One region of the Paraburkholderia sp. GV068 genome, then DNA from elsewhere that is predicted to be linked to it. Evidence: riboswitches for the same ligand, from Rfam matches in the RefSeq annotation. Region 1 holds a riboswitch; the other holds the start of a gene.
What was found. Region 1 has a riboswitch for FMN ahead of C8K18_RS27175 (6,7-dimethyl-8-ribityllumazine synthase). Riboswitches for the same ligand answer to the same signal wherever they lie in the genome.
Positions count from the first base shown of each region.

Region 2: another riboswitch for FMN. It lies ahead of ribB (3,4-dihydroxy-2-butanone-4-phosphate synthase); the one in region 1 lies ahead of C8K18_RS27175 (6,7-dimethyl-8-ribityllumazine synthase).

Region 1 is NZ_QBUB01000016.1:103,631-118,142, reverse strand. Features, by position in the region: gene C8K18_RS27215 (transketolase family protein) at 1-522, shown strand, start outside; gene C8K18_RS27210 (GolD/DthD family dehydrogenase) at 555-1,352, shown strand; gene C8K18_RS27205 (D-ribose ABC transporter substrate-binding protein) at 1,420-2,364, shown strand; gene C8K18_RS27200 (DUF2291 family protein) at 2,437-3,072, shown strand; gene C8K18_RS27195 (sugar ABC transporter ATP-binding protein) at 3,069-4,607, shown strand; gene C8K18_RS27190 (ABC transporter permease) at 4,628-5,710, shown strand; gene C8K18_RS27185 (glycerol kinase) at 5,745-7,214, shown strand; gene C8K18_RS27180 (glucose 1-dehydrogenase) at 7,242-8,033, shown strand; gene C8K18_RS27175 (6,7-dimethyl-8-ribityllumazine synthase) at 8,099-8,599, opposite strand; FMN riboswitch at 8,670-8,829, opposite strand; gene C8K18_RS27170 (MBL fold metallo-hydrolase) at 9,107-10,039, shown strand; gene C8K18_RS27165 (YbhB/YbcL family Raf kinase inhibitor-like protein) at 10,226-10,804, shown strand; gene C8K18_RS27160 (winged helix-turn-helix domain-containing protein) at 10,882-12,405, opposite strand; gene C8K18_RS27155 (hypothetical protein) at 12,773-13,495, shown strand; gene C8K18_RS27150 (NAD(P)/FAD-dependent oxidoreductase) at 13,721-14,512, shown strand, end outside.
Region 2 is NZ_QBUB01000008.1:87,559-102,070, reverse strand. Features, by position in the region: gene glpK (glycerol kinase GlpK) at 1-1,101, shown strand, start outside; gene C8K18_RS17730 (MIP/aquaporin family protein) at 1,221-1,934, shown strand; gene C8K18_RS17725 (HAD family phosphatase) at 2,082-2,768, shown strand; gene ribB (3,4-dihydroxy-2-butanone-4-phosphate synthase) at 2,820-3,536, opposite strand; FMN riboswitch at 3,691-3,875, opposite strand; gene C8K18_RS17715 (helix-turn-helix domain-containing protein) at 3,991-4,680, opposite strand; gene C8K18_RS17710 (MFS transporter) at 4,923-6,110, opposite strand; gene C8K18_RS17705 (VOC family protein) at 6,153-6,551, opposite strand; gene C8K18_RS17700 (LysR family transcriptional regulator) at 6,671-7,663, shown strand; gene miaB (tRNA (N6-isopentenyl adenosine(37)-C2)-methylthiotransferase MiaB) at 7,817-9,202, shown strand; gene C8K18_RS17690 (PhoH family protein) at 9,288-10,361, shown strand; gene ybeY (rRNA maturation RNase YbeY) at 10,420-10,881, shown strand; gene C8K18_RS17680 (gamma-glutamylcyclotransferase) at 10,936-11,715, shown strand; gene C8K18_RS17675 (HlyC/CorC family transporter) at 12,100-12,993, shown strand; gene lnt (apolipoprotein N-acyltransferase) at 13,073-14,512, shown strand, end outside.

The DNA of each region.
Region 1 (14,512 bases):
GGGATCGAAGTCGTGCAGATGATCGAATACGCTGCGGCCGTCGAAGGTCCCGTATATATCCGGCTCGATAACGCGAAGTTCCCGATCGTTCACGAGGCGAGCTACCGTTTCGAGCCTGGTCGCCCGGACGTGGTGATCGAGGGCAGCCGCGTCGCGGTGATTGCGTTGGGCTCCGTGGTCGGCGAGGCGCTCGAAGCGTGCGAGTCGCTGAAGGCAGAGCATGGCATTACGCCGACGCTCGTCAACCTCTCTTCAATCCGGCCGCTCGATGCCGATGCGCTCGCAAAAATCATTGCGGCTCATGACTCGATTGTCACCGTTGAGGAGCATTCGCTTCATGGCGGCATCGGCGCGCTTACCGCTGTGCTGATGGCGCGGCGTCAGCTCTCGAAACCGCTGACCATGCTCGGCATCACCGAAGGCGAATTCGCAAACTACGGTACGCGCAAAGGCATCCGGCGCCATTACGGAATCGACGCGGCAGGTATCGCCGACGCAATTCGCGCCCAGTGCGCGCATTGAACGTATAGCAAAGACCTCAAGGAGACACTGGAATGGCAATTCAGTACGACATGTCGCTGCGTCATGGCGTCGACTTCGACTTCCGGCTCGACGGCAAGGTCGCCGTCGTCACAGGTGGTCTGGGCGGTATCGCGATGGCGACGAACGCAGCGCTTATCGCTAAGGGTGCCCGCGTTGCGATCTTCTATCCGAGTTTCGAAGAGCCGCGCGTGCAGGCGGCGATCGAAGAACTCGGGGCCACTAACGCCCGCGCGTTTCCATGCGACGTCGCTAACGAGGCCGACGTCGAAAAGGCAATGAAGGCTGCGCTCGGCCACTTCGGCGATCTTCATCTGCTCGTCAATGCTGCCGGCTGCATCACGCTGACGGCAGCCGAAGACATCGGTGTCGACGAGTGGCAAAAGCAGATCGGCGTGAACCTCACGGGTCCGTTCCTGTGCGCGAAGCATTTCGCGCGGCATGTTCTCGCGAGCGGCCACGGAGGCAAGATCGTCAATATTGCTTCGCAGGCTGCAACCGTGGCGATCGACAAGCATTGTGCGTACACGTCGGCCAAAGCCGGGTTGATCGGTATGACGAAAGTGCTGGCCAAAGAATGGGCGTTGCGCGGAATAACAGTGAATACCGTTTCGCCGACCGTTGTACTGACGCCGATGGGCGCAGCCGCTTGGGAGGGCGAAAAGGGCGAAGCGATGAAGAAGCTAATACCCGTCGGACGCTTTGCGTACACGGATGAGATTGCCGCGGCCATTCTGTTTCTGCTCTCGAATGGAGCGGACATGATCACCGGCGCTGACATCATGATCGATGGGGGATACACCATCTGCTGATGCAGTTCGAGCGCAGCCGGTCCGAGGCTGCAACACGTTAAGAAAGAGATCAATCTGGAGACAAAAAATGCTGAAGAAGATCGCACTTGTTGCTGCCGTCGCTGCTTCGTTCGCAGCGGTTCATTCCGTCGATGCACTCGCCGCTTCGAAAGGAACCATCGCCATTCTGGTGAACGCGCTCGACAATCCGTATTACGCCGCCGAAGCCAGGGGCGCCGACACCGAGGCGAAGAAGCTTGGCTACGACACCATCGTGCTGTCGCACGGCGAGGATGTGAACAAGCAGAATGAACTGGTCAATCTGGTGATCGGCAAAGGCGTGAAGGGGATCATTCTCGACAATGCGGATTCGAACAGTAGCGTCGCCACGGTTCGCACCGCGCAGGAAAAGAAGGTGCCGGTCGTGCTGATCAACCGCGAGATCCCGAAGGATGGCATTGCCATCGCACAACTGAGCCACAACAATCTGCAGGCGGGTACCGAAGTCGCGCAGAAGTTCGTGGAAGCGATCGGCGAAAAGGGCGAATATGTGGAGCTCACCTGCAATCAGGCAGACAAGAATTGTGTGACCCGTTCGCAGGCTTTCCACCAGGTGCTTGACCAGTATCCGGACCTCAAGATGGTTGCGCGTCAGGATGCCAAGGGCGCGCTGCTGCCCGGCAAGCAGGCAATGGACTCGATCCTGCAGGAACATCCGAACATCAAGGGCGTGATCTGCGGCAACGGGCCCGTGGCCCTCGGCGCGATTGCGTCGCTCGAGTCCGCCGGCAAGAAAGACGTTGTCGTGATGGGTATCGACGGCAGTAATGACGAGCGCGATTCGCTCATGCAGGGCAAGTTGAAGGCAAGCGTCATGTTGCAGGCGCAAGGCCTTGCGATTCACGGCGTCGACCTGCTCAACAAGTACATCACGACGGGCAAGACCGGCGAACCGGAGCGCCAGCTCACGCGCGGCATCCTGATCACGAAGGACAACGCGTCGCACGTCAAAGACTTCTACTACAACAAGTAAGCGCGCCAGCTTTTCAAGTAGGCGGGTGCGGCCGGCGCTGCACCTGTTGACGTGTCGTCAGGAGAGGTTGTCATGGTTTTTTCCCCATCTGTAGCCAGGTTCGCGCTGGTGGTCGTCGCTCTCGTTTCAGTTGCCGGGTGTCACGTCGTGACGGATACCGAGCTGGCCCAGATTCGCAGTCAGGGCCAGCATCAAGGCCCGGACCCGGAAAAGATCCTGAATGAACAACTGATTCCGTATGCGGACAAGAATGCCAGGCCCGCTGCACAGGTGATCGGCGCTGCCGGTCAGAACTTCGATAACGCCTGCAAGGAGTACGGCTTTCGCCAAAGCGCGGCTTTCCCATGCAACTTCTGGATACGCGTGCAGGGCAAGGTTATCAAGGTCGACACTTCGTCGCGCGTTGGGAAGGTATTCGTCGATGTCACGCCCGCTTCGGGCGGCGAGCCCGTCCATGTCGCACTCGAGACGGGGCCGGTCGTGATCGGTACTGGCGTGCGCGACGGATTCCCCGGCGTCAAGTACAGCGACTTCGACGATCAGACGCGTTTCGCCGTATTCGGACAGGACCTGAACAAGCTGGTGGTCGCGCGAGCGCAAAAGTCGCTCAAGCCTAAAGTGGGCGACACGGTCGACGTAGCCGCGGTATTCAGCAGCTGGAGCGAACCGACGGGCGAAATCCGCGCAATTCCGGTGACCTGGAAATGAACCAACCGCACACCATGAATCCCGCCAACGTGATCGAGACGCGCGGACTGTCCAAGGTCTATCCGGGCACCGCTGCGTTGGTCGAAGTCGACTACAAGGTGCGACGCGGCAAGGTCAATGTGTTGATCGGCGAAAACGGCGCCGGCAAATCGACGCTGATGAAGCTGCTCGCCGGTGCCGAGACGCCGACATCGGGAGAGATATGGGTCGATGAAAAGATTGCCCACATCACGGACGTGCGTACCGCCGAAAAGCACGGCATCGGCATCATCTTCCAGGAATTGAACCTCTTTCCCGATATGACCGTGGCGGAGAACATCTTCGCCGGGAACGAGTTGACGAGTTCCGGCGTGATCCGCACGAAGGACGAGAACCATCAGGCGAAAGTACTGCTTAACCGTCTGCAGATTCCAATCGACCCGCGCATGCGACTCGGCGATCTCTACGTCGGGCAACAGCAACTGGTCGAAATTGCAAAGGCGCTCTCCAAGCACATCAAGGTGCTCATCATGGACGAGCCGACTTCCGCGCTCTCGAAGACGGAAGTCGAGATTCTCTTCAAGATCATTGCGCAGCTCAAGGAAGAGGGCGTCACGGTCATTTACATCTCGCATCGTCTTGAGGAAATCATGGCGATCGGGGATTGCATTACGGTATTGCGTAATGGGCGCCTCGTCGCAGAAGACGACATTGCGAATATCGACATTCCCTGGATCATCGAGGCGATGGTCGGATCGTCGAAGAAGCGTTTCGCATTCGAGCAGCATGCAATCGGCGAGGAAGTCCTGAAGGTCAAGGATCTTGCGCTGAAGCGCTCGAATGGCATCTACGCGGTTGACCATGTTTCGTTTTCCGTCAGGGCCGGAGAAGTCATTGGAATTTACGGCTTGATGGGCGCCGGCCGCACTGAACTGCTCGAGTCTTTACTCGGCGCGCAGCCGCTGGCTCTCGGCGAAATAGAACTCGCCGGCAAGGCAATCGAAGATCTGCCAATTCCGAAACGGATCGAGGCGGGCATTGCGCTCGTACCCGAAGACAGACAGAAGCAGGGGATGGTGCAGCTCATGTCGATCCTCGAAAACATGACGCTGTCCAGTCTGTCCAGATTTACTCGCCGTCTCGCGTTCGGTGCACTGCGACGCGACCGGCAGCTCTCTGCGTCCAACGATATCGTCAAGCGCCTCGCAATCAAGGCGTCGTCGGTCGATGCGCCGATCACGTCGCTGTCGGGCGGAAACATGCAGAAGGTGGTGATCGGCAAGGCATTGCTGACGTCGCCGAAAGTACTGCTGATGGACGAGCCGACGCGGGGAATCGACGTAGGTGCAAAAGAGGACGTGTACAAGACGATCAGCGTGCTCGCGCAGTCAGGCATTGCAGTCGTGTATGCGACCTCGGAACTGGACGAGGCAATGGCTGTTTCCAATCGGGTCTTCGTGATGGCCAGCGGCAAGCTGACGGCGATCATGGAACGTGCACAGTTTGACAGCGAGCGCATCGTGCGCGCGTCAACGCCCGCGACAGCCGTAGTGTGAAGCACCTTGAGGTGGAAACCATGACTACTCAGAACAGCAGCACTCCTTCGATTCAACCGGTTCACGGCAAGCACAACCGGCAATCCGCTTACATGGCTTCGCGCATGGCGGTGAACCTGCTCAAGCTGCGAATCTTCATTGCGCTCTTTGCGATCATTATCGTGTTCTCGCTTGCAACCGAGAACTTCCTGTCGACAAGCAACATGCTGATCATGGCGAAACACGTGACTATCGTCGCGATTCTGTCGATCGGCATGACGCTTGTGATTCTGACGGGCGGCATCGACCTGTCCGTGGGTTCCATTGTCGGAATAAGCGGGATGGCGGCGGGCTATCTTCTGCTCGAAGGCGTGAAGATCGGTCATCACGTCGTGTTCTTCAACCCGTGGGGCGTGACGCTGATTGCATGCGCGCTCGGCGCGATCATCGGTGCGGTGAATGGTTATCTGATAACGGCGCTCAATGTCGCACCGTTCATCGCAACCCTCGGCATGCTGTATGTCGTACGCGGCGCAGCACTGCTCGTGAATAACGGCAGCACGTTCGCCGATCTCGGAGGCAATCCGGCTCTGGGCAATACGGGCTTCGAATTCCTCGGCAACGGCACAATTCTCGGCCTTTCCATGCCCGTGTGGATTCTCGTGATTCTTGCTGCCATCACCATCTTTGTTGCGAGGCGCACGCCGCTTGGCCGGCGCATCTATGCGATCGGCGGCAACGAGCAGGCGGCGCGCTTCTCGGGAATCCGGACCAACCGCGTGAAGCTGTTCGTGTACATGTTCTCGGGATTCTGTGCGGCGATCGTCGGACTGGTCATCACTGCGCAGTTGCAGACCGCTCACCCATTGACCGGCCAGACGTTCGAGCTGAACGCGATTGCCGCGGTCGTATTGGGAGGAACTGCGTTGATGGGTGGCCGCGGTACGGTCTTCGGTTCGGTCGTCGGCGCCTGTGTGATCAGCATTCTCGGCGACGGCATGGTGATGTGCGGTATCAGCGATTTCTGGCAGATGGTGATCAAGGGCCTCGTGATCATCTTCGCTGTGGTCATCGATCAGTTGCAGCAGCGCCTGCAGAGCCGCATGGTTTCGCTCACCGCGTGAGCGTCGCGAGTTGAGCCGTCTTCTGGAAAGCAACATGCAATATGTTCTGGCAATCGATCAGGGCACGAGCGGTACAAAAGCACTCGTGTTCGATGCGGAAGGGCAGGTGCACGCTCGCGGTTTCGTGGCCGTACCGTGTACGCATCCTCGCAACGGATTCGTCGAGCAGGACCCGCAGCTGATTTATGAGTCGGTACTGCAAGCGGTCTCCATTTGCCTCGGTGAATTCAAAGGCGACCGGAAAGAGATAGCAGGTGTCGGCATCTCGAATCAGCGTGAGACGGTCGTGCTGTGGGATGACGAAGGTCGCCCGATCGTTCCGGCAGTGTCGTGGCAGTGCCAACGTTCTCTCGCGATATGCGAGCGTCTGAAGCAGGAAGGCAGGGCACAGGTCATTGCAGAGAAGACGGGACTATTGATCGACCCGTACTTTTCGGGAACAAAGCTCATCTGGCTTGACGAAAACGATGAGCGGGCGCGCACGCATATTGCCGCCGGCACAGCTCGCTTCGGCACGGTCGATAGCTGGCTTCTGTACCGTTTGACAAACGGCGACGTGTATCGCACCGATTACACGAACGCGTCGCGAACCATGCTGTTCAATCTTGCAGGACTTGAATGGGATCGCGAACTGCTCGCCGATTTCGGTTTGCAAAAGCTGCGGCTGCCTGAATTGCGTCCGTCGGCATCCGATTTCGGCGCGAGCGATTTCAACGGCATTTTCGATCGACCCGTGCCGATCGTATCGATGATCGGCGATTCCCACGCTGCGGCCGTTGGCGAAGGCTGCCTCAGTCCCGGATTTGCCAAGGCGACAATGGGAACGGGCTCCTCGATCATGATGAACGTGGGCGGCAAGCCCTTGCCCGCGGACCACGGTCTCGTGTCGACGCTTTGCTTTGCCACCGAACAGCGGGTGGATTACGCGCTGGAAGGCATCGTCATTAGTGCGGGGTCAACGCCTTCGTTCCTCAAGGAAAAACTGCGCATCGTCAAGGATTTCGCGGAAGCAGAAGAGGCGTTCACGGAATACGATAACGGCGGCGTGTTTCTTATTCCGGCTTTTTCGGGAATCGGTTGCCCGCACTGGAAATATCCAGGCGGCGCGCAAATCGTCGGGCTGAATTTCTCGACGTCCTGGCAAAACGTCGTGCGCGCAGCTTATGAATCGATCGTCTATCAGATCAGGGACGTGATCGCAGTCATGGAGCGGGCTGCCGACGTCCCGTTGCGCGAACTCTTTCTCGACGGAGGACTGGTTCAGCGGCCATTCCTTCTTCAATACCTTGCGGACACATTGAACCGGCCGGTGAGCACGCTGACGCTGAGCGAGATATCGGCCGCGGGCGCAGCAGCGCTTGCCGCGTTGAAGCTCGGATTAATCAACTCGCTCGATGCCTATCGCGAGACTCGGGTGGTGGCACGACGCGTCGAACCAGGGCCAGGCGTCGAAGCGGCTGCAAGAAATCACGAGCAATGGTTGCAATGGATACGACGGCTTTAAGCTCCGTCGATTAGTGGAGATCGGCATATGGCATTCCAGCAGCGTTTCGAAAACAAGGTGGTGGTTGTCACTGGCGGCAGCCGGGGTATCGGATTGGGCATTGCCAGGCGCTTTGCGCAGGAGGGCGCGAAAGTGTGCGTGTCGGCGAATGAAAAAGCCGTGCACGACGCTGCCGCGCAGCTACGCGATTCCGGCTTCGAGGCCATCGCCGTGCAAACCGATGTCACGAGCAAGGAACAGGTTGTCGCGCTCTACGAGGAAGTGGCGGCCACGCTAGGTGAGGTTGATGTTTCAGTCCAGAACGCGGGCGTCATTACGATCGCGAAGCTGGAAGATCTGACTGAGAAGGAATGGGACAACGTACTTGCGGTGAACACCAAAGGCGTTTTTCTGTGTTGCCAGGAAGCGGCGAGACGGATGCTGCGTGCCGGGAAAGCGGGCCGTCTGATCAATACGGCATCGGGACAGGCCAGACAAGGTTTCGTCTATACCCCGCACTATGCAGCCAGCAAGTTTGGCGTTCTGGGCATCACGCAGAGCCTCGCGAAAGAACTGGCGCCAACGGGCATCACAGTGAACGCGTTCTGCCCCGGCATCATCGCGACTGACATGTGGTCGTATAACGACGAAGCGTGGGGCAAGCTGCTTGGCAACTACAAGCCTGGCGAACTCATGGCCGAGTGGGTCGAGAACATTCCCATGAAGCGTGCAGGTAGCGACAAGGATGTAGCAGGTCTGGTCGCGTTCCTGGCGTCCGATGACGCGTCGTACATCACGGGGCAGACCGTGAACGTCGATGGCGGAATGTTCATGTCCTGAGGCCGCGTTCGCAGGTCGCGAGACACGTTGCCTCGCGACTTTCTATCGGAATCGGTCCGCGAGTCTCAAGCAGTCTGCAATAGCGAAAGCTTATTCACTGTCTCGCCGCAGGCGCGCGCCACTTCTGCGCCCTTCACGACGAAGTGCTCAGTGAAGAACTTCACATGCTCTTCCCCGTGGTGGAAGTGGTGCGGCGTCAGCACGGCAGAGAACACAGGAACACCTGTTTCGAGTTGAACCTGCATCAAGCCTGAAATGACTGCTTGAGCGACGAATTCATGGCGATAGATGCCCCCGTCGACAACAAGTCCGGCCGCAACGATGCCAGCGTATCGACCGCTCAGTGCCAGCCGTTTCGCGTGCAGCGGGATTTCGAACGCGCCGGGTACTTCATAAAGATCGATGTCGCCGCTCGCATAACCAAAGTCCTCGATGACCTTAAGGAAAGAGGTTTTGCATTGGTCGACGATGTCGCGGTGCCAGCACGCCTGGACAAAAGCGATGCGACCGCGGTTGCTGCCGGAAACGAATGCTGCTTGTGCTTCGATCGAGTGAGATGTGTTCATGGAGTTCAGCCTGTTTTGTGTGAACAGGGCGAAGAACAGCCGTCTCCCGCCAGTGCGGGCATTGTGGCTGTTCTGTTCTCTTTCATCCGGACTATACCGTCGGCCCCGGAATCCAACCGGGTCTGCTGACCTCTGTTATCGCAGCAATATCGAAACAGAGCGCTCGCGGGCTACGTCTGCAAAAGACGATTACCGCCGGTGGGGAATCGCACCCCGCCCCGAGAACGTGTTCTTGAAGAACGGTGCGTAAATTACCACGTATCCGGCAAATCTGCTGCGTCACCCGCACCCCATTTCACTGCGTGCCTGCCTGAAATTGTTGCCCTCCAGGCAACATGGTGTACGCATTCGCGATGCTACTGGCGCTCGTCCCCGCTGACTACTATCTGTCACACGCTCCCTCCAAATGCAGGCAATACGGAGCGCGTGACACTCGTGGTCGTGCTCGTGAACCGCGTCGCGCGGTGCAGTGCGGCTCACCCCACTTAATCAATTGGACTATTGAACATGAGCGAAACAACTCGCAATGTGCGGCCGGTTATCGCCAACGTCGGCAAAGAAGGGTCAGGCGAACTCGTGTCTTCCCGCTACGGCGTGCGCGTGGGCGACGTTGACGTCGTGCTGATCAGCGATGGCGTTCTGCCGCTGCCCACCTCCACCATGTCGACTAACGTGAGCGAAGCTGACCGCAACGAATGGTTCGATGGTCGCTTCCTGCAGCGCGACATGTTCGACTGGGCGCTGAATATTGCGCTCGTGCGCAGCGGCGACCGCCTGATCCTGATCGACTCGGGCGTGGGCGACGGTTTCGAATACTTCACGCGCGCCGGCCGCTCGGTAATGCGCCTGGAGTCGGCGGGTATCGACCTCGCTGCGATTACCGACATCGTGATCACGCACATGCACATGGACCACGTCGGCGGCCTGAACGTTGCCGGCGTCAGGGCCAAGCTGCGCCCGGACGTGCGCATTCACGTGTCGGCGAAGGAAGTAGAGTTCTGGAAAAATCCGGACTTCAGCAGGACGGTGATGCCGGAAACTGTTCCTCCGGCGCTACGCAAGGCTGCTGCGACGTTCGCGGAACTCTACCGCGAAAACATCGTGCAGTTCGATCAGACCGTGGAAGTTGCCAAGGGCGTGTCGGCGCGCGTGACGGGTGGACACACGCCGGGGCATTGCGTCGTGGACGTCGCATCGAACGGCGAAAAACTGACGTTCGTGGGCGACGCGATTTTCGAGGTCAACTTCGACCATCCCGACTGGCAAAACGGCTTCGAGCACGATCCTGAATTGGCTGCGGATGTGCGTATCGCGCTACTCAACGAAGCCGCGGAAACCGGCGCTTTGCTGGCCGCAGCGCACGTCGCGTTCCCATCCATCGGTCACGTTGCGAAGACGGACAACGGCTTCCATTTCGTGCCGGTGGTGTGGGACTACTGATCGGTGCCCGACGATCAACCATCGCCGTATAGATTGCACTGACGTTTGTCAGAAAACCGCCACGAGCGCACAAGGCTCACGGCGGTTTTTTGCAAACGGTCACTTGCCCTGGTGTGACCGCGGCAGATCAATGCGGTGCCGTTGATACCGGTTGCACGCATCTTTCATCCTTCAACGGAGCGCATCATGAGAGTGAAGAGTTTGTTGCCCGCAATTTTATGCACGTCGATGGCGCTGGCGGTCATCCCCGCGATAGCCGGCGCCGAGCCGTTCACGATCAGGGTCGATGACCTGCGTGACGGGCACTTTTCGAACGAGCAGGTGTACGGAGGCTTTGGCTGTCACGGTAACAACGTTTCGCCGCGCATTTCATGGGCTCACGTTCCGCGCGGCACGAAGAGCATTGTCGTGACCATCTTCGACCCTGATGCGCCGACTGGCGGGCTCGGCTGGACGCATTGGGAGATCGCCAATATTCCACCTTCCGAGTCGTCGCTCGAAAAAGGCGCTTCCGGCAATCCGAAGCTCTTGCCGGCAGGCGCCATTGAGACGTTGACGGACTTCGGCGAATCCAGATACGGCGGACCGTGTCCGCCTAAAGGGGAATCGCATCGATATGTCGTGACGGCGTCTGCTCTCGACGTGGCGCAAATCGATGTCGCCCCGGCGGCGAGTCCCGCAGTCGTCGCCTATCAGATGCATGGGAAAGTCATTGCTCAGGCGAAGTATGTCGCGAGATATCATCGCGCGTCGACTAACGATTAACGACTGACGGGTGCAAGAACCAGGATATCGGCAACCGTTCCTGGCAGCTCGGCTGCCGGTGGAACGGTTGCCGTATTTCAAATACAAATCCTCTGCACGCCGTTCAATTGCACGATGCTCCGCTTATCGAGCGCAGGCTGATTGAGTTGTTCTCGTGCATAGATTCTTTCCGAAGCCGCGAGCCGATAGCGAGGCAAGTCGTCCGGTCCGGGCTGGATATGCAGCATGTGCTTTGCAACCAGACCTTCAACTACGTCTATCGCATTCGAAAGATCGCCCGTTCCATTCGTTCCGTTCGCCACCGCCGCGAGAACGGCATCGAGCGTTGCCGGCTGTTCAAACGACGACAACCGGCGGAAAGCGCACCTCTCCTCGTCCGACAGCAGCGCGTAACTCCATCCAATCGATGCGGCGAGACTCCGATGCCTCGCAGGCGCATTGCGGCATCCCTGCCATTGAAGACGTGAGCGGGTTCCGAGCAGCGTCATGGTGCCGGCCAGTCCAAACGTCGCGACGCGCGCCGCAGCAAGTTCGATTGCAAGCGCAACGCCTTCCAGTTCGCGGCACATCTCCGAAATGGCTGCATAGCTCTTGCTGGTCTGCGGGAATCTCGCGCCCGCTTCCAGAGCGCGTTGAATGAATACCTGCACGGCGGGATAAGTATGCGCATGTTCGATCGAAATCACCTCAGGTCCCGGCGGGACTTCGAGCGCAGGCAGGCGGCAGACGTGTTCGTATTTCACTCGTAGCGCCTCGCGACTTGTCAGCACGAAATAGGTCGCGGATGAGACCGCGAGGATTTGCGTTGTGAGCGACGTCACCTCGTCGATGACATGCTCGCAGTTATCCAGAATGATCAGCGCGCGCCGGGTGCAAAGATAATTGGCGATGCATGCGACGGGTATGTGGTGAAGATCGCCTAACCCAAGCAGACGAGCGAGCGTGAGCGCTACCGTATCGCCATGAGTAACTTCGCTCAAATCGGCGACGTGGATCTCCGAAGGAAACACTCCGGACAGTCTCTTCGCGAGAGCAATGGCGACTGTCGTTTTGCCGATGCCTCCCGGTCCCACAATAGATATGAGCCGATGTCTGCTCAAGTCGGACGCAAGCGTTCGCAAGACCTCGTCGCGACCTTGTGGGCACGCGGATCCTGGTGCGAAGTCGCCGGAATGTACTCGGGGACAAGGTTCAGCAAACCGGGAGCTGGATTCGACAACGATCCGTTCACGCGTAAGCTGACCAACAAAGCAGTAGCCGATGCCCTGAACGTTTTTAATGTAGCGCACACCGTCTTCGCCGTCGCCTAGTGCTTTGCGTAATCCAGCAATGTTCACGCGCAGGTTGCTTTCGTCCACGACGATATTCCGCCACGCATGCGACATCAACATGCGCCGCTCCACGACCTGTCCGGCGTTCTGAATAAGCGCAATAAGAATATCCAGCGCGCGGCTGCCTATTTGCACGAATGAACCTGACCGTTCGAGACGCCTCTCCGCCGGAAACAGTGTGAACGGACCAAACGATATGGCCTCGCCGTAGTCCTGCCGGTCGGTATTTGTCATCACGCCGGAACGCAAAAAATCTTCCTTGGCATTCATCTTCTCAGCAGACTCCGGATTGCGCGATTCAGGTGCATTGGAATAGACCCATCACCCCGGTCTCTCCGCGGCGAAACATTGCGTCACAAGCAATCCTAGTTGCGCCGCCCAGAACATGGAAGACGCCGGCGGGATATCACAGTGTTGCCGCCAGGACAACATCGGACCATCGAATGATTAGCGTACTAGCCCATTCACCGGACCTCATCTGCAGAAGCTGTTGATTGGGCATAGAGTGCCAGCGAGACCTGGTTTCGAACGAGGTTTGCGCCTCCGCGTGTGATCTGCTGGTGAAGCGAGAAGATAAGAGAAGAGAAGAGTTGATGCGGCGAGAAGCGAGAAACAACATCCAACTGTGAGACATGCCATGACAAAGATATCGGTTCCCATTATTTGCCTCGAATGCAACCCGGACGGAAGCTCCGTAGGGAATTCCGTTCTTTCTTCTGTTTTGCTGGATCTTCGACCCGACGGCGACGGAAGGTATAGATCCGAGTGCTCGCGCGGTCATCAGCAGATCGTGGCATTGCGGCAGCAGAAGTTCGAGATTCTTTTTGAACTCGCCGCTTACGCGATACGCGATGGACACTATCGACAATCGGTATCGTCCTGCACCGCGAGTCTCGAAGCCTTTCACGAATTCTTTCTGCGCGCGATGGCGTACGAGAACGGAATAAAGAAAGAGCGTTTCGATGCCGCGTGGAAGCTGCTGGGCATTAGCCCGCAGAATCGCCAGGAAGCCTACTTGCTGAACTACCGGAACTTCTGCGCGCGGCGTCCCGTTCTACTCAGCCACCAACAGAACGACTGGAAAGACTCGGTCATGCAGAAAGGAAAAATGCCGACGCGCGAAGAATGCGTGAAGTTTGGCCAGGCCGTATTGCATGTATTGCAGACGGCGGTGGGAGACACGAGGGTTGCCTTTCCCAATGGCGTAAAGCAGGCAATGCAGGAACACGCGGCTGCGGCTGAACAACACGCGTCCAGATCAGAAGCGCCGTGGAGCATTCGCACCATCGTGAATCTTGCCAAGGAGGATGGCGAACATCCCCATGCGACGCTCGAAGCCGAGCTCGCCAGAATGAATTGACGACATTGAAGTCGTCGATTGTTGTCCCCGAGACAACACGGTGATCTCCTTTGCGTGCCTACTGCCATTCGAACACCAAGTCTACGATTTGTCGTGACGGCGGGCGGCAGATGAGTCGGCCGCCGCGATCATTAGCGATCGTCGCGCAGCGCAGCAGGGCTCGGTTTGTCGTGAGTTCCGGTGCACATCGTCAACTTGGCAATTTAAAAACTTAGGGCAAGAATCATGTCGCAGAAGATCTTGATTGTGGGTGCCGGCTTCGCCGGAGTGTGGGGCGCGCTTGGCGCGGCTCGCGTGCGCGACCGTGCGGGCGCAACGGCTGGCGACATCGACATTACGCTTATCTCGCCGAAACCCGAGTTGGAGATCCGGCCACGGATGTACGAAAGCGAGCCGCATCTGATGTCCGCGCCGCTTTTGCCTCTCCTTGACGCCGTCGGTGTGAACTACGTCGAGGGCAGTGTCGACGAAATCGCTGTCGGCGAGAAGACCGTGCGTGTGATAGCCGCGAGCGGCGCAACCCGCACGCTCGGTTACGACCGGTTGCTGCTCACGAGCGGCAGCAAGTTAAGCCGGCCGGCGATTCCAGGGCTCGCCGAGTATGCATTCTCGGTCGATTGCATGGAGGACGCATCGGCACTTGAAGAGCATCTGAAGGAACTCGCGAAGCTGCCCGATTCAAGCGCTCGAAATACCGTTGCCGTGGTGGGATGCGGCTTTACCGGCATCGAGATCGCCACCGAATTGCCTAAACGGATGCGCGCGCTATTCGGCCCCGATGCGGCGATCAAAGTGATCGTCGTAGGTTCGCAGGCCGACATCGGTCCCGATCTCGGACCTAACCCGCGGCCTTTCGTCGCCGAGGCATTCGCTTCGCTGGGCATCGAAGCGGTATTGGGCTCGAGTGTCGTATCGGTCGACCCGAGTGGCGTCCGAACCGCCTCGGGTACACATATCGAAGCGCACACGGTGGTATGGGCGGGCGGCATGCGAGCGAGTACGCTCACAGCGCAGGTT
Region 2 (14,512 bases), on a different contig from region 1:
TCGGCGACCAAGATTCGCTGGATTCTCGACAACGTGGAAGGGGCGCGCGACAAGGCGAAGCAAGGCCGCCTCGCATTCGGCACAGTGGATAGCTGGCTCGTGTGGAATTTCACCAAGGGCGGCCTGCACGTCACCGACGTGACGAATGCATCGCGCACCATGCTCTTCAATATCCACACGCTGAAATGGGACGACGAATTGCTCGACGCGCTCGACATTCCGCGCAGCATGTTGCCGGAAGTGCGTCCTTCGTCGGAAGTGTATGGGCCGACCAAGACCACGGTGTTCGCGTCGAAGATTCCGCTCGCGGGCATCGCCGGCGACCAGCATGCGGCGCTGTTCGGCCAGATGTGCACGGAGTCGGGCATGGTGAAGAACACCTACGGCACCGGCTGCTTTCTCGTGATGAACACCGGCGACAAGCCAATTGAATCGAAGAACAATCTCGTCACGACGATTGCGTGGCAGATCGGCGATCAGATCAACTACGCGCTCGAAGGCAGCATCTTCATCGGCGGCGCGGTCGTGCAATGGCTGCGCGACGGTCTCGGCATCATCAAGAACGCGGCTGAAATCGAAACGCTCGCGCGCGGCGTGCCGCATTGCGACGGCGTGTATCTGGTGCCCGCGTTCGCCGGCCTGGGCGCGCCGCACTGGAATGCGCGGGCTCGCGGCACGCTGTTCGGCGTGACGCGCGGCACGACGTCCGCGCATATCGCGCGCGCGGCGCTCGATTCGATCGCGTATCAATCGCTCGACGTGCTGAAGGCGATGGAGGCCGACTCCGGCATTCGCATCGGCGAATTGCGCGTGGACGGCGGCGCATGCGCGAACAATCTGCTGATGCAATTCCAGGCCGACATTCTCGGCGTCGACGCGGTGCGTCCCAAGGTGTCGGAAACCACGGCGCTCGGCGCCGCGTATCTCGCGGGGCTCGCGGTCGGCTACTGGAAAGACGTCGGCGAACTGCAAAGCCAATGGAAGCTCGATCGACGCTTTACGCCCGCGCTCGGCAAAGAGGACGTGAAGGAATGCCTCGACGGCTGGCAGCGCGCGATTCGCGCTGCCAAAGCCTGGGCCGATACGCCGTCGAAATCCTGAGCTTGCGCGCGCTATTCACGCATCGACGTTCTGCAGGGCTAACACAAACCTGAGATAAAGCCGCAACGAAGCCGCCCGCCTCGCGGCTTCCCTAACAACAATATTTCGGATAACCAACGATGTCTCCTTACATTGCGGAATTCATCGGCACGGCACTGGTCGTGCTGCTCGGCGACGGCGCTGTCGCCAACGTGCTGCTTGCACGCACCAAGGGCAAAGGCGCGGACCTGATCGTGATCGTCATGGGCTGGGCGATGGCCGTGTTCATCGCGGTCTACGTGACGGCCTCGTACAGCGGCGCGCACCTGAATCCGGTGGTGACCATCAGCCTCGCGCTCGCGGGCAAGTTCGCGTGGGCCAAGGTGCCCGGTTATGTGGCCGCGCAAATGCTCGGCGGCATGGCGGGCGCACTGCTCGTGTGGGTCGCGTATCGGCAGCACTTCGCGAAGGAAGGCGACGCCGACGTCAAGCTCGGCGTGTTCTGCACCGCGCCCGCGATTCGCAGCGTGCCGCACAACCTGCTGACAGAGATGATCGCCACGTTCGTGCTGATTCTCGGCGTGCTGTATCTCGCTTCGCCGCAAGTCGGCCTCGGCGCGCTGGACGCGCTGCCGGTCGGACTCCTCGTGCTCGGCATCGGCATTTCTCTCGGCGGACCGACTGGTTACGCGATGAGTCCCGCGCGCGATCTGTCGCCGCGTTTGATGCACGCGCTGCTGCCGATCCCCGGCAAGCGCGACAGCGACTGGCGCTACGCGTGGATTCCCGTGTGCGGTCCGCTCGTCGGCGGCGCGGTCGCGGCGGGGCTTTATCTGTATCTGCACGCGCGTTGAGCGCGGCGCGCTCGCGGACCGGGAGCAATGCAATGGAGCGAAAGCGCCGCCGAAGCACGTATCATGGCGCTTTCACACCGCGCGCATGAGCCGGCTATTTATGGCTATGGCGTCTGCGCGCGCCACCGCTTTCCGGTTCCTCCACGCATGATCGACCACCTTATCTGCGACTGCGACGGCGTACTCGTCGACAGTGAAGTCATCGCCGACCGCGTCATGCACGAGACGCTCTCGGCTACGTTTCCGGGCCTCGACTTCGAGCCTATCGTCAAGACGGCGTTTGGCCAGCAAACGTCGCGCTTTCTCGAAGGCATCGAGACCGCGTTCGGCATCACGCTGCCGGCGGATTTTCTGAACACGATCGAACACAACGTCGAGCTCGCGCTCGCTGCGTCGCTTAGTCCGATCAACGGTGTGCGCGACGCGCTGCAGCGCGTGACGCTGCCCGCCGCCGTGGTGTCGAACAGCCGCATGTCGCGCGTCGCCGCATCGCTGCGGCGCGCCGGATTGCAGCAGATTTTCGGCGATCGCGTGTTCAGCGCGGAACAGGTCGCGCGGCCGAAGCCGTTCCCCGACGTGTACCTGTTTGCCGCGCAAATGCTCGGCGTCGATCCATCGCGATGCATCGTCGTGGAAGACAGTGTGGCCGGTTTGAACGCGGCGCGCGCGGCGGGAATGAAGACAATCGCGTTTGTCGGCGCGAGCCATATTCCCGACGGCTACGCGGACGCGCTGCGCAACATGGGTATCACGCGGATCATGCAGCACATGGACGAATTGCCGGCGTTAATCGACGCAGGTGTGCGCGGCGAGTTCGGCGACGTGCAGTCGTAGCGGTTCACAGAACCGCTCACTTCACGCGCCACGCCGCTCACGTTCGCACTCTTAAGCCGCTTCGACGCATTCGCGCGCCTGCGTCAGCGCCAGGCGAAACTCGGCCAGCTCCGCAATCGTCAGCATCGGCAGATTGTGTTTTGCGGCAAAGCGTTCGACGTCGGCGCCGCGCGTCATCGTGCCGTCGGCGTTCATCAATTCGCACAGCACGCCGGCGGGCTTGAGCCCGGCCAGAATCGCGAGGTCCACGGTGCCTTCCGTATGTCCGCGACGCGCCAGCACGCCGCCCGGCATCGCGCGCAACGGGAACACATGGCCGGGGCTCACGATGTCGGCAGGCTTCGCGTTATCGGCAATCGCCGCGCGGATCGTCGTCAGCCGGTCGAGTGCCGACACGCCGGTCGTCACGCCCTCGCGCGCTTCGATCGACACCGTGAACGCGGTGCCGTGACGGCTTTCGTTATGGACGGCCATCGGCGGAAGTTCGAGCGCGCGGACCTTGTTGTCGGTCAGACACAGACACACGATGCCGCTGCATTCGCGAATCAGCAGCGCCATGGTTTCGACGGAAAGACGCTCGGCGGACACGATCAGATCGGCCTCGTTCTCGCGGTCGTCGTCGTCTTGCAGCACGACGGCGCGGCCTTCGCGCATGGCTTGCAAGGCGGCGGCGATACGCGGCGGAACGGCTTCGGTGGAGAGCAGCGGGAGATCGGCGAATGCGTCGCGCGCAAGCGTCGAAGGAGCGGGAAAAGTAGCAAAGGACATGGTTGAAACGCTCATCGCAAAAGTTGGGCGAGAAACGTTTCAGGGCATTGCAAACAGACAAAGACGCGCCGTGCAGCGCCGCCTCACGATGCAGGCGGCGTTCGCGCACCACTCCGACATGCGAGCGGCGCCACGGAAACGAACATGACTATCTGCACATCTTCTTCCATCCGGACTGTGACCGTCGGCTCTGGCCTCTCACCAGATCTGCTGACCCCGCGGCGGCTTTCGGTCGATTGAAAACCGCAATATTGCGGGCGCTCGCGGGCTCGCCGGCCTGCGCTTTCGCGCTGCCGGCATACCGCCGGTGGGGAATTTCGCCCCGCCCTGAAGACGCACTGATTGCCGGACGAACCGGCGGGCCAAGCATACAACAGTCGCGCGCGAACCGCAGCGCAACCCCTACTGCCCGGACGGGTTTCGCGCCCGAGCGGCGCCTATGCGGCGCATTCGATCAAACGGGCGCAGCCTCGCGCGACGTGTCGTGCTGCGCGGGCACGTCCCAGCGCGGCGGCGTCTCGGCCTTCAGCGTCACGCGAAACGCGCGCGCTTCGGTGTCGCCGGGATTGCGCAGACTATGCGGCTGATCGGCGTCGAATACGATCGCGTCGCCGGTTGCCAGCAACTGGCGCTGGTCGTGCACGCTGACCTCGAGCGTGCCCTCGCTGACGACCAGATTGACCGTCGTGCCAGGCGCGCGGCGCACGCCCGCTTCGGTGTGCAACGGCGCGATGCGCAGCTCGTGAAATTCGGCGGCGGTCGGTTCGTTGTCGGGATAGAGCGGGCGAGCCGAATAGCGTCCGTTGGAACTGACGACGCGCGACGAACGCTCCGCCGGCAAGTGCTCGAAACCGTTCGTCGCGTGACGTCGCAGGAAGGCCGCGACCGACACCTTCAACGCGGCGGCCACCTTGCACAGCACCTTGATGGACGGCACGCTGCGCGCCGATTCGATTTGCGCGAGCATCGCGCGCGATACGCCGGACGCGCGGGCCAATGCGTCGAGCGACAACTGACGTTCCGCGCGCAAACGCGCGAGATTCACGCCGACGAGATGTTCGAGCGCGTCGAAAGGTTCAGCGGCACGCGGCGGCGCATCGGTATCGGCCGTGGGATCGCGGACCAGAGCAAGCGGGGAATGCATGATTGCCTCCAGAAGCGCCGCCGGGCGGCGGGCAAGCAGTTAGTGGAAGCAAGATAGCATCGCGCCCCGCAGCGCCCAACGAAGTTATCTTCACACTGTTATCAGTATTGCGGAGGACGCTTTTCGCAAAGCTTGTGCGCATTTTTCATATGCGGAGTGCAGTGCGCGTTTCGTTGTGGTCGCGATTGCGATTGCGGCTGTGATGGCGTGCAACGGCCTCCGCGTGCACGCCTCGCCAGGACTCACGCCCGCTCGCGCACCTGCACGCCGCTTCGTGCTTCATCGGACGCCGGCGTGTCCATGCGCGATGCGAACCACGTCAGCAGCAACGCGCTCAAGCTCACCGCCGCCGCGACCCACGGCAACGTATCGAGCGAATGGCCGTGATCGATCACGAGACCGCCGAGCCACGCGCCGCCCGCATTGCCGACATTGAACGCGCCGATGTTCAGCGTCGACGCGAGATTCGGCGCCTTGGCCGCCTTCTCGACCACGCGCATCTGCAGCGGCGGCACGGTCGCGAACGCGGCGATGCCCCACACGAACACGGTGACCGCCGCGGCCACCTGCGAATGGCTGGTGCGGGCGAACAGCGCCATCACGACGGCAAGCGCCGCGAGAATCGCCATCAGCGAAGGCATCAGCGCGCGGTCCGCAAGCTTGCCGCCCACGGTGTTGCCGATCGTCAGTCCCACGCCGAACAGCACGAGAATCAGCGTGACGGCGCGCGGCGAGAAGCCGCTCACCTGCTCGAGAATCGGCGCGATGTACGTGAACACGACGAACACGCCGCCGAAGCCGAGCACGGTCATCGCGAGCGCGGTCCAGACTTGCGGGTCCTTCAGCACGCGCACTTCATGGCCGAGACCGGCCGGGGCGGAATCGTGGCGATTCGGCACGAGCGCCGTCACGCCCGCCAGCGACAGCACGCCGAACGCGCTGACAATCCAGAAGGCGACGCGCCAGCCGAACTCCTGGCCGACGAACGTGCCGAACGGCACGCCGAGCACGTTCGCGAGCGTGAGGCCGGTGAACATCAGCGCAATCGCGCTCGCGCGCTTTTCCGACGGCACGAGCGACGCCGCCACCACCGCGCCGATGCCGAAGAACGAGCCGTGCGCGAACGAGGTCACGACGCGCGCGATCATCAGCACCGAATAGCTCGACGCAATCGCACACAGCGTATTGCCGACGATAAACACGCCCATCAGCAACTGCAGCGCGAGCTTGCGCGGCATTCTGCTGGTGACGACCGCAAGCAGCGGCGCGCCGACCGCGACGCCGAGCGCATAGCCGCTCACGAGCAGTCCTGCCGATGGAATCGACACGGCAAGATCGCGCGAGACTTCGGGCAGCAGGCCCATGATGACGAACTCGGTGGTCCCGATCGCGAAGGCGCTGATCGCGAGCGCGAGTAGTGGAATCGGCATTGTTGTTCTCCAGCTTGCAGGTTCGAAGTTTTACGGTTGGTTTTACGGTTGAGCGTGATGAAGCGCCGTCACGAACTCGACGACGACGCCCGGCGCGTGCGCCACGAAAATCTGCATGGCGGCTTCTTGCGGGGCCATCGGCGGGACTTGCGCCGTTCGATAGACGACGCCGGATGCGCGCAGGCGCGCGAGCAGCGCCTGCCATTCGGCGGCGCTTTCCAGACGGAAGGCGATATGGTCGATGCGCGGCGCCGCGCGTAGCGACGGGTCCGGTGCGCTCGCCTCGACCAGATGCACGACCGGCCGGCCGTCCGCGTAGAGCCAGTAGCCGTCGACGGAAAACGGCGGACGCGCGCCTTGCGTCAAGCCGGCAATATCGACGAAGAAACGGCGGGCCGCGTCGAGATCGGCCGTGACGATGGTCGCGTGATCCAGTTGCATGATTTCCGGCGGCGCTCAGCGCCGCATGAGTTTTCGAGAAACGAATTGTCGGCGCGCGGCGGCCATTTGATAATTGGCGTAGCATTTGAAGCATTTTCAAATGCCATTTGAAGCGAGCGATGGATAATCTCGGCGACATTCGCCTCTTTGTCGAGGCCGCGCAGCAAGGCAGTTTGTCCGCGGCGGGCCGCAAAATGGGGCTCACGCCCGCCGCCGCGAGCGCGCGCCTCGCCAAACTCGAAGCCGGCCTGAAGGCGCGGCTTTTCGAGCGCACGACCCGCCAGTTGCGGCTCACCGACGAAGGCCGTCTCTATCTGAACTGTTGCCGCCAGGCGCTGCAATCGCTGGACGACGCGAAGGCCGCGCTCCAGGCCGGGCAAGGCGTGGTGCGCGGCAAGGTGCGCGTGTCGGCGACTTCGGACTTCGGCCGCAATCTGCTGATGCATTGGCTCGACGAATTCAACGCGCTCTACCCTGAAGTGACGTTCGCGCTCACGCTGTCGGACTCGCTGTCGAATCTCGTGCAGGAGGACATCGACCTCGCGATCCGCTTCGGCGTGCCGCAAGACAGCTCGCTCGTCGCCCGCAAGCTCGCGCCGAACCGGCGTGTGCTGTGCGCGTCGCCGGACTACATCGCGCGCAAAGGCGAGCCCGAAGATCCGCACGATCTCGCCAATTTCGACTGCATCGTGCTCAACACCGGCTCGGGGCCGGCCAACGAATGGCGGTTCACGCGCGGTGACGAAGTGCAGAACTACACGGTGCCGCTCGAAACCGCGCGCGAGACCAACGACGGCGCCGTCGCCCGCGAATGGGCGCTGCGCGGCTACGGCATCGTGATCAAGTCGATGTGGGACGTGGAAGCGGATTTGCGCGCGGACGGCCTGAAAATCCTGCTACCCGAATGGCGCTATCCGGACGCGCCGCTGCACGCGCTATACCACCGCAACCGCTTCATGGCGCCGCGCGTGCGCGTGCTGCTGGATTTTCTGAGCGAGCGCTTCGCGCAGGTATCGGACGAACTGGAAGGCCTGCTCGGCTTGCCGCCCGAGGCGCTGGAGGCGCCGGAGGCCGATGTGCGCCGCGAGGCCCTATCCGGCGAAGGGCTATAATATTGCGTTACGCGGCAAGCGCGCGCGGGCTGCGGCTAGAGCCCAGCCGACGGCGACCAGAAGCCCCGTCCCACGGACCTCGCGCACGTTTTCGCCTCTCCTCGACCCTTTACACAGCGCCCCCAGGTTAACCACTGCGACCGGCGAAATTCGATGACCAAAAAAGTTTATGTAAAGACCTTTGGCTGCCAGATGAACGAGTACGACTCCGACAAGATGGTCGACGTACTCGGCGCGGCTGAGGGCCTCGTCAAGACCGACACGCCCGAAGACGCGGACGTGATCCTGTTCAACACCTGCTCGGTGCGCGAAAAAGCCCAGGAAAAAGTGTTCTCCGACCTCGGCCGCGTGCGCGAGCTGAAGGAAGCGAATCCCAACCTGATCATCGGCGTGGGCGGCTGCGTGGCGAGCCAGGAAGGCGCGTCCATCGTCGCGCGCGCGCCTTATGTCGATCTGGTGTTCGGCCCGCAAACGCTGCACCGTCTGCCGCAAATGATCGACAAGCGCCGGGAAAGCGGCCGCGCGCAGGTCGACATCTCGTTTCCCGAAATCGAAAAGTTCGACCATCTGCCGCCCGCGCGCGTGGAAGGCCCGAGCGCTTTCGTGTCGATCATGGAAGGTTGCAGCAAGTACTGCAGCTATTGCGTCGTGCCCTACACGCGCGGCGAAGAAGTCTCCCGTCCGCTTGACGACGTTCTGACGGAAATTGCCGGTCTCGCCGATCAGGGCGTGCGCGAAGTCACCTTGCTGGGTCAGAACGTGAACGCCTATCGTGGCGCGCTGACCGTCGGCTCGTCGGAAATCGCCGACTTTGCGACGCTGATCGAATACGTCGCCGATATTCCGGGCATCGAACGGATTCGCTATACCACGTCGCATCCGAAGGAATTCACGCAGCGTCTGATCGACACCTACGCGAAGGTGCCGAAGCTCGTGAGCCATCTGCATCTGCCGGTGCAACACGGTTCGGACCGCATTCTGATGGCGATGAAGCGCGGCTACACGGTGCTCGAGTACAAGTCCGTGATCCGCAAGCTGCGGGCGATTCGCCCGGACCTGTCGCTGTCCACTGACATGATCGTCGGATTTCCCGGCGAGACCGAAGAAGATTTCGACAAGATGATGGCGCTCGTGCACGAGATGAAGTACGACACGAGCTTCTCGTTCATCTACAGTCCGCGTCCGGGCACGCCGGCTGCGAACCTGCACGACGACACGCCGCGCGAAGTGAAGCTCAAGCGCCTGCAACACCTGCAAGCCACGATCGAGGAAAACGTCCAGCGCATCAGCGATTCGATGGTCGGCAAGGTCGAGCGTATTCTGGTCGAGCGCCCGGCGCGCAAGGACCCGAACGAGCTCGCAGGCCGCACGGAGAACAACCGCGTGGTGAATTTCCCGGCGCCGTTGGCTTCGCATGCTCGGCTGACCGGTCAGATGGTCGACGTGAAAATCGTCAAAGCGTACCCACATTCGCTGCGTGGCGAGCTTGTGCTGGTGCACGACAATGCAGAAAACGGTGCGAGCGCCGCCACCCATTGACCGACCATTGACGCCACGCGAACGTAAAACCGCAAGCCGGCCGCCGCCGCCCGCGTACTGAAACCGACAGGATCGACTCATCGCCTTGAAAACCACTCAGCCGCATCTGGAATTCACCGCTCCGCGCGACGACAACGCGCGGCTCGCCAACCTCTGCGGACCGCTCGACGAAAACCTGCGGCAGATCGAGCAGGCGCTCGACGTGACGCTGCAACGCCGCGGACACCGCATCACGATCCGCGGGCGCGGCGCGAAACTCGCGCTCACCGCGCTCGAGAACTTCTACAACAACGCGCGCGATCCGCTGTCTGTCGACGACATCCAGCTCGCGCTCGTCGAAGTGCGGCACCCGGCGCGGCATCGCACGAACGGCAACGGCAATGGCGACGAAGCTGGCGAGCCTGGCTTTCCGGGCAACCCCGACCATCCGTTCGACCAGCCCGCCGATCTTCTCGAAGACGACGCCGAGGAACTCGGTCCGAAGCTCTACACCCGGCGCGCCGATCTGCGCGGCCGCACGCCGGCGCAGCGCGACTACCTGAAGCAGATCGTCTCGCACGACGTCACCTTCGGCATCGGCCCGGCGGGCACCGGCAAGACGTATCTGGCGGTGGCCTGCGCGGTGGACGCGCTCGAGCGCGATCAGGTCAAGCGCATCGTGCTGACGCGGCCGGCCGTCGAAGCCGGCGAGCGGCTCGGCTTTCTGCCGGGCGATCTCGCGCAGAAGGTCGATCCGTACCTGCGTCCGCTGTACGACGCGCTCTACGATCTGCTCGGCTTCGACAAGACCGCGAAGATGTTCGAGCGGCAGATGATCGAGATCGCGCCGCTCGCGTACATGCGCGGCCGCACGCTGAATCACGCGTTCATCATTCTCGACGAGGCGCAGAACACCACGCCCGAGCAGATGAAGATGTTTCTCACGCGGATCGGCTTCGGCTCGAAGGCCGTGGTGACCGGCGACACGACGCAGGTCGACTTGCCGCGCGGCCACAAGAGCGGGCTCATCGAGGCGCAGCAGGTGCTGTCGGACGTGCGCGGCATTGCGCTCACGCGCTTTACCAGCGCGGACGTGGTGCGCCATCCGCTCGTCGCGCGGATCGTCGAGGCCTACGACGCGCATTCGCAGAAGACCGCCAGCCCCGCGGATTCGCGTTGATGCGGCCCGACGCACAGCGCAGCGCGCAACACCTCGCCTGATAAGACATCGAACAAGCATGAGCCGCGCCCCGAAACTGACGCTGAATCTGCAATTCCCGGCCGCGAAGGCGTGGCCCGAACACAAGGCCGTGCTGCCGCGCGCGACGGTGGCCGGCTGGATCAAGGCCGCGCTTTTCGCCGACGGCGAGCTGACCGTGCGTTTCGTCGACGCCGAGGAAGGCCGCACGCTGAATCGCACGTATCGCGGCAAGGACTATTCGACGAACGTGCTGACGTTTGCATACGCGGAGTCGGAGGACGATCCGGTCACTGGCGATCTGATCCTGTGCTGTCCGGTTGTCGAAAAGGAAGCCGCCGAGCAGGGCAAGCCGCTCGTCGCCCATTACGCGCATCTGCTCGTGCACGGTACGCTGCATGCGCAAGGCTACGACCACGAAGTCGAAGAAGAAGCCGAGGAAATGGAAGCGCTCGAAACCGAGATTCTCGGCAAGCTCGGCTTTCCCGACCCCTACCGTTGACCCTTGACTGTTAGCCGCTAACCTTTAACCACTGCACGCTGCCCGAACCGAACCGTGAGTTCCTTTCCTTCCGACGCCGACACTGACGCCCGACCGCCCTGCCCGGACTATCCGCCGGCGCTCGGCGAGTCGCGGCTGCTGACTGACGAAGAACTGCGCGCGTCGCTGGAATGCACGCTGCGTGACTGGGACCGGCAAAGCGACTTGTGGCTCTTCGGCTATGGCTCGCTGATCTGGAACCCTGGACTGCCCACCGTCGAAGCCACGCGCTCGAAGGTGCACGGCTATCACCGCGGGCTGTATTTGTGGTCGCGCGTGAATCGCGGCACGCCGGAGCAGCCGGGGCTTGTGCTCGCGCTCGATCGCGGCGGCTCGTGCACGGGCATCGCGTTTCGTCTCGCGGCAGAAGGCGCGATGCCGCATCTCGAGGCGCTCTGGCGCCGCGAAATGCCGATGGGTTCCTACCGGCCCGCGTGGCTGCCCTGTGTGCTCGCCGACGGCCGGCGCGTCGACGCACTTGCGTTCGTGATGCGCCGCGACGTGCCGACGTACACCGGCAAGCTCGGCGACGAGGTCGTCAAAACGGTGCTCGGTTGCGCGCGCGGCCGCTACGGCACGACGCTCGAGTACGTGAGCCGCACGGTTCACGCGCTGCGCGAAAGCGGCATGCCCGATCGCGCGCTGGAAGCGCTGCTCGCGCGCTGCCGGGCTGCGAGTGATGGGACGGAGGCGAACGGCGAGGCAAGCGGCGACTCAAGCGGCGACTCAAGCGGTGACTCAAGCGGTGACTCAAGCGGCGGCGAGCTTCGCACACAGCCGCAGACGAAGCTGTGAGCGCGCACGCCGAAGCGCCACATGCGGATGCAACGCGCAGACCGCAACTGGCGAATAGCCGCGCCATCGAACCTGCGATGCACTCTTTTCGCCGCAATCACGAGCAAACGAGCACGCGCGAAATCGCATGAAAGAAAGCGCCCTTCGCTCCGCCGTTCGTTTCGCGAATGTTCCGCGATTGTTCCGTGAAGCGCCCGGGTTTTTTCTCCAGGACGCTTTTCACCGCGTAATCAGTTAGGATTGACCCACGGCCCGTCGCTTGCGTCGGACCCTGTCAGCCCGGTTTCATTCATCGCCCGGCCGGGTGGGACACGGTCCTGCCATGTGCCTGGTGTATCCTTAATGCTCTGCAACAGCGCGCCCAGTCTTGCCGGGCGCACTACCATGAACGACACGTATCCCAGTCGACGCCAAACCGACAAACCGCACGAAAAGCGCTCGCTGCTCGAGCGTCTGACCGACTTCATCTCGCCCGAGCCCGACTCGCGCGCCGAACTTCTGGAAATCCTGCAGGACGCGCACGAGCGCAACCTGATCGACGCCGACTCGCTGTCGATGATCGAAGGCGTATTCCAGGTCTCCGAACTAAGCGCACGCGACATCATGGTGCCGCGCGCGCAGATGGACGCGATCAACATCGCGGACAACCCCGCCGAATTCATCCCTTACGTGCTGGAAAAAGCGCACTCGCGCTATCCGGTGTACGAGGGCAATCGCGACAACGTGATCGGCGTGCTGCTCGCGAAAGACCTGCTGCGCTACTACGCCGAAGAAGAATTCGACGTGCGCGGCATGCTGCGGCCGGCCGTGTTCATCCCCGAATCGAAGCGGTTGAATGTGCTGCTCCACGACTTTCGCGTGAATCGCAATCACCTCGCGGTGGTCGTCGACGAATACGGCGGCGTGGCCGGCCTGATTACGATTGAAGACGTGCTGGAGCAGATCGTCGGCGACATCGAGGACGAATACGATTTCGACGAGGAAAGCGGCAACATCATCGCGTCGCCGGACGGACGCTTTCGCGTGCGCGCGCTGACCGAGATCGAGCAGTTCAACGAGGCCTTCGGCACGCATTATTCAGACGAAGAAGTGGATACGATCGGCGGGCTCGTCACGCATTATTTCGGGCGCGTGCCGCACCGGGGCGAGAAGGTTCGCATCGACGATCTGATCTTCGAAATTCTGCGCGGCGACGCACGCCAGATACACATGCTGCTCGTGCGGCGCGATCCGCTTGCCGGTCAGCGCGAGCGCGAAGCGCAGCACGTGCAGACCTGAGCGGTCCTTCCCGCCTGCCGACCTTCGGCCTTCGCCCGAGCCTTTCCAACTTGTCACTCCTCTCGCCGACCGCGCAACAATGGCCGACCCGATCACTTCCTCCTCGCGCCGCGGCGTGAACACGACCGCCGCGCGACCGACGGGCGTGCGTGCGCTGCCTCGCTGGCATTACCTCGTCGCGCTCGCGGCCGGCGCGGCCAACACGTTGTCGTTCGCGCCCACGCCGCACGGCGGCTGGCTCGAACTCGCAATCTTCGTGTTCCTCTTCGGCTGGCTGACGCGCACGACCGGCTGGAAAAGCGCCGCGTTGACGGGCGGCGCGTTCGGCTTCGGCAACTTCGTGAGCGGCGTGTGGTGGCTCTACGTCAGCATGCATGATTTCGGCGGCATGCCCGCGCCGCTCGCGGGCGCTGCGCTCGTGCTGTTTTCGCTCTACCTCGCGCTGTATCCCGCTCTTGCCGCGGGCGTCTGGTCGTTTTGCGCGGGTCACGCGCGCAACGGCAAGTCCGCGGTCGACATGCCGTTTTCGCCGACGTGGCATGGCGCGCTCGCCTTCGCGAGTGCATGGGCTATCGGCGAATGGCTGCGCGGCACGGTGTTCACCGGCTTTCCGTGGCTCGCGAGCGGCTATGCGCAAGTCGACGGCCCGTTCGCCGGATTCGCGCCGCTCGCGGGTGTGTACGGCGTCGGCTGGATGCTCGCACTCGTGGCCGCGCTGATCGTGCAGGCGTTGCTCGCGTTGCTGCGCCGTTCGCGGGCGTCTCGCGAAACGTCGGCAAGCAGCGGCGACACGCGCGGCAGCGCAAACGCAGCGAGTATCGCGGTGCCGGCCGGCATCGCAGTCGCGTTAATCGCGGCCGGCCTGCTGCTGCCGCTCGCGAAGTGGACGGTGCCGGCCAACGCGCCGCTGACCGTGCGTCTGCTGCAAGGCGACGTCAAGCAGGACATGAAGTTCGAGGAAGCGGGCGTGCGCGCCGCCATCGACCAGTATCAGCAGATGATCACCTCGAAGCCGGCCGATCTGATCGTCACGCCGGAAACCGCCATTCCGGTGCTCGCGCAGCAACTGCCGGTGCCGTTCGCGTCGGCGGTGCGCAGCTTCGCCGATTCGACGGGCAGCGCGATCCTGTTCGGCGCTGTCGGCGGCTCGGTCACGCCCGAGGGCCGCGTGGTCGACTACACGAACAGCCTGTTCGGCGTCACGCCCGGCACGCGCGATATTTACCGCTACGACAAGCATCACCTCGTGCCGTTCGGCGAATTCGTGCCGTGGGGCTTTCGCTGGTTCGTCAATCTGATGAATATTCCGCTCGGCGATTTCGCGCGCGGCGGCCCCGTGCAGAAGCCGTTCGTCGTGCATAACCAGCCGGTCGCGGTCGACATCTGCTACGAGGACATTTTCGGCGAAGAGATTGCGCGGACGATCCGCGAGAGCGATACGCCGCCGGGCGTGCTGATCAACTCGACGAATCTCGCGTGGTTCGGCGACACGATCGCGCTCGAGCAGCATCTGCAGATT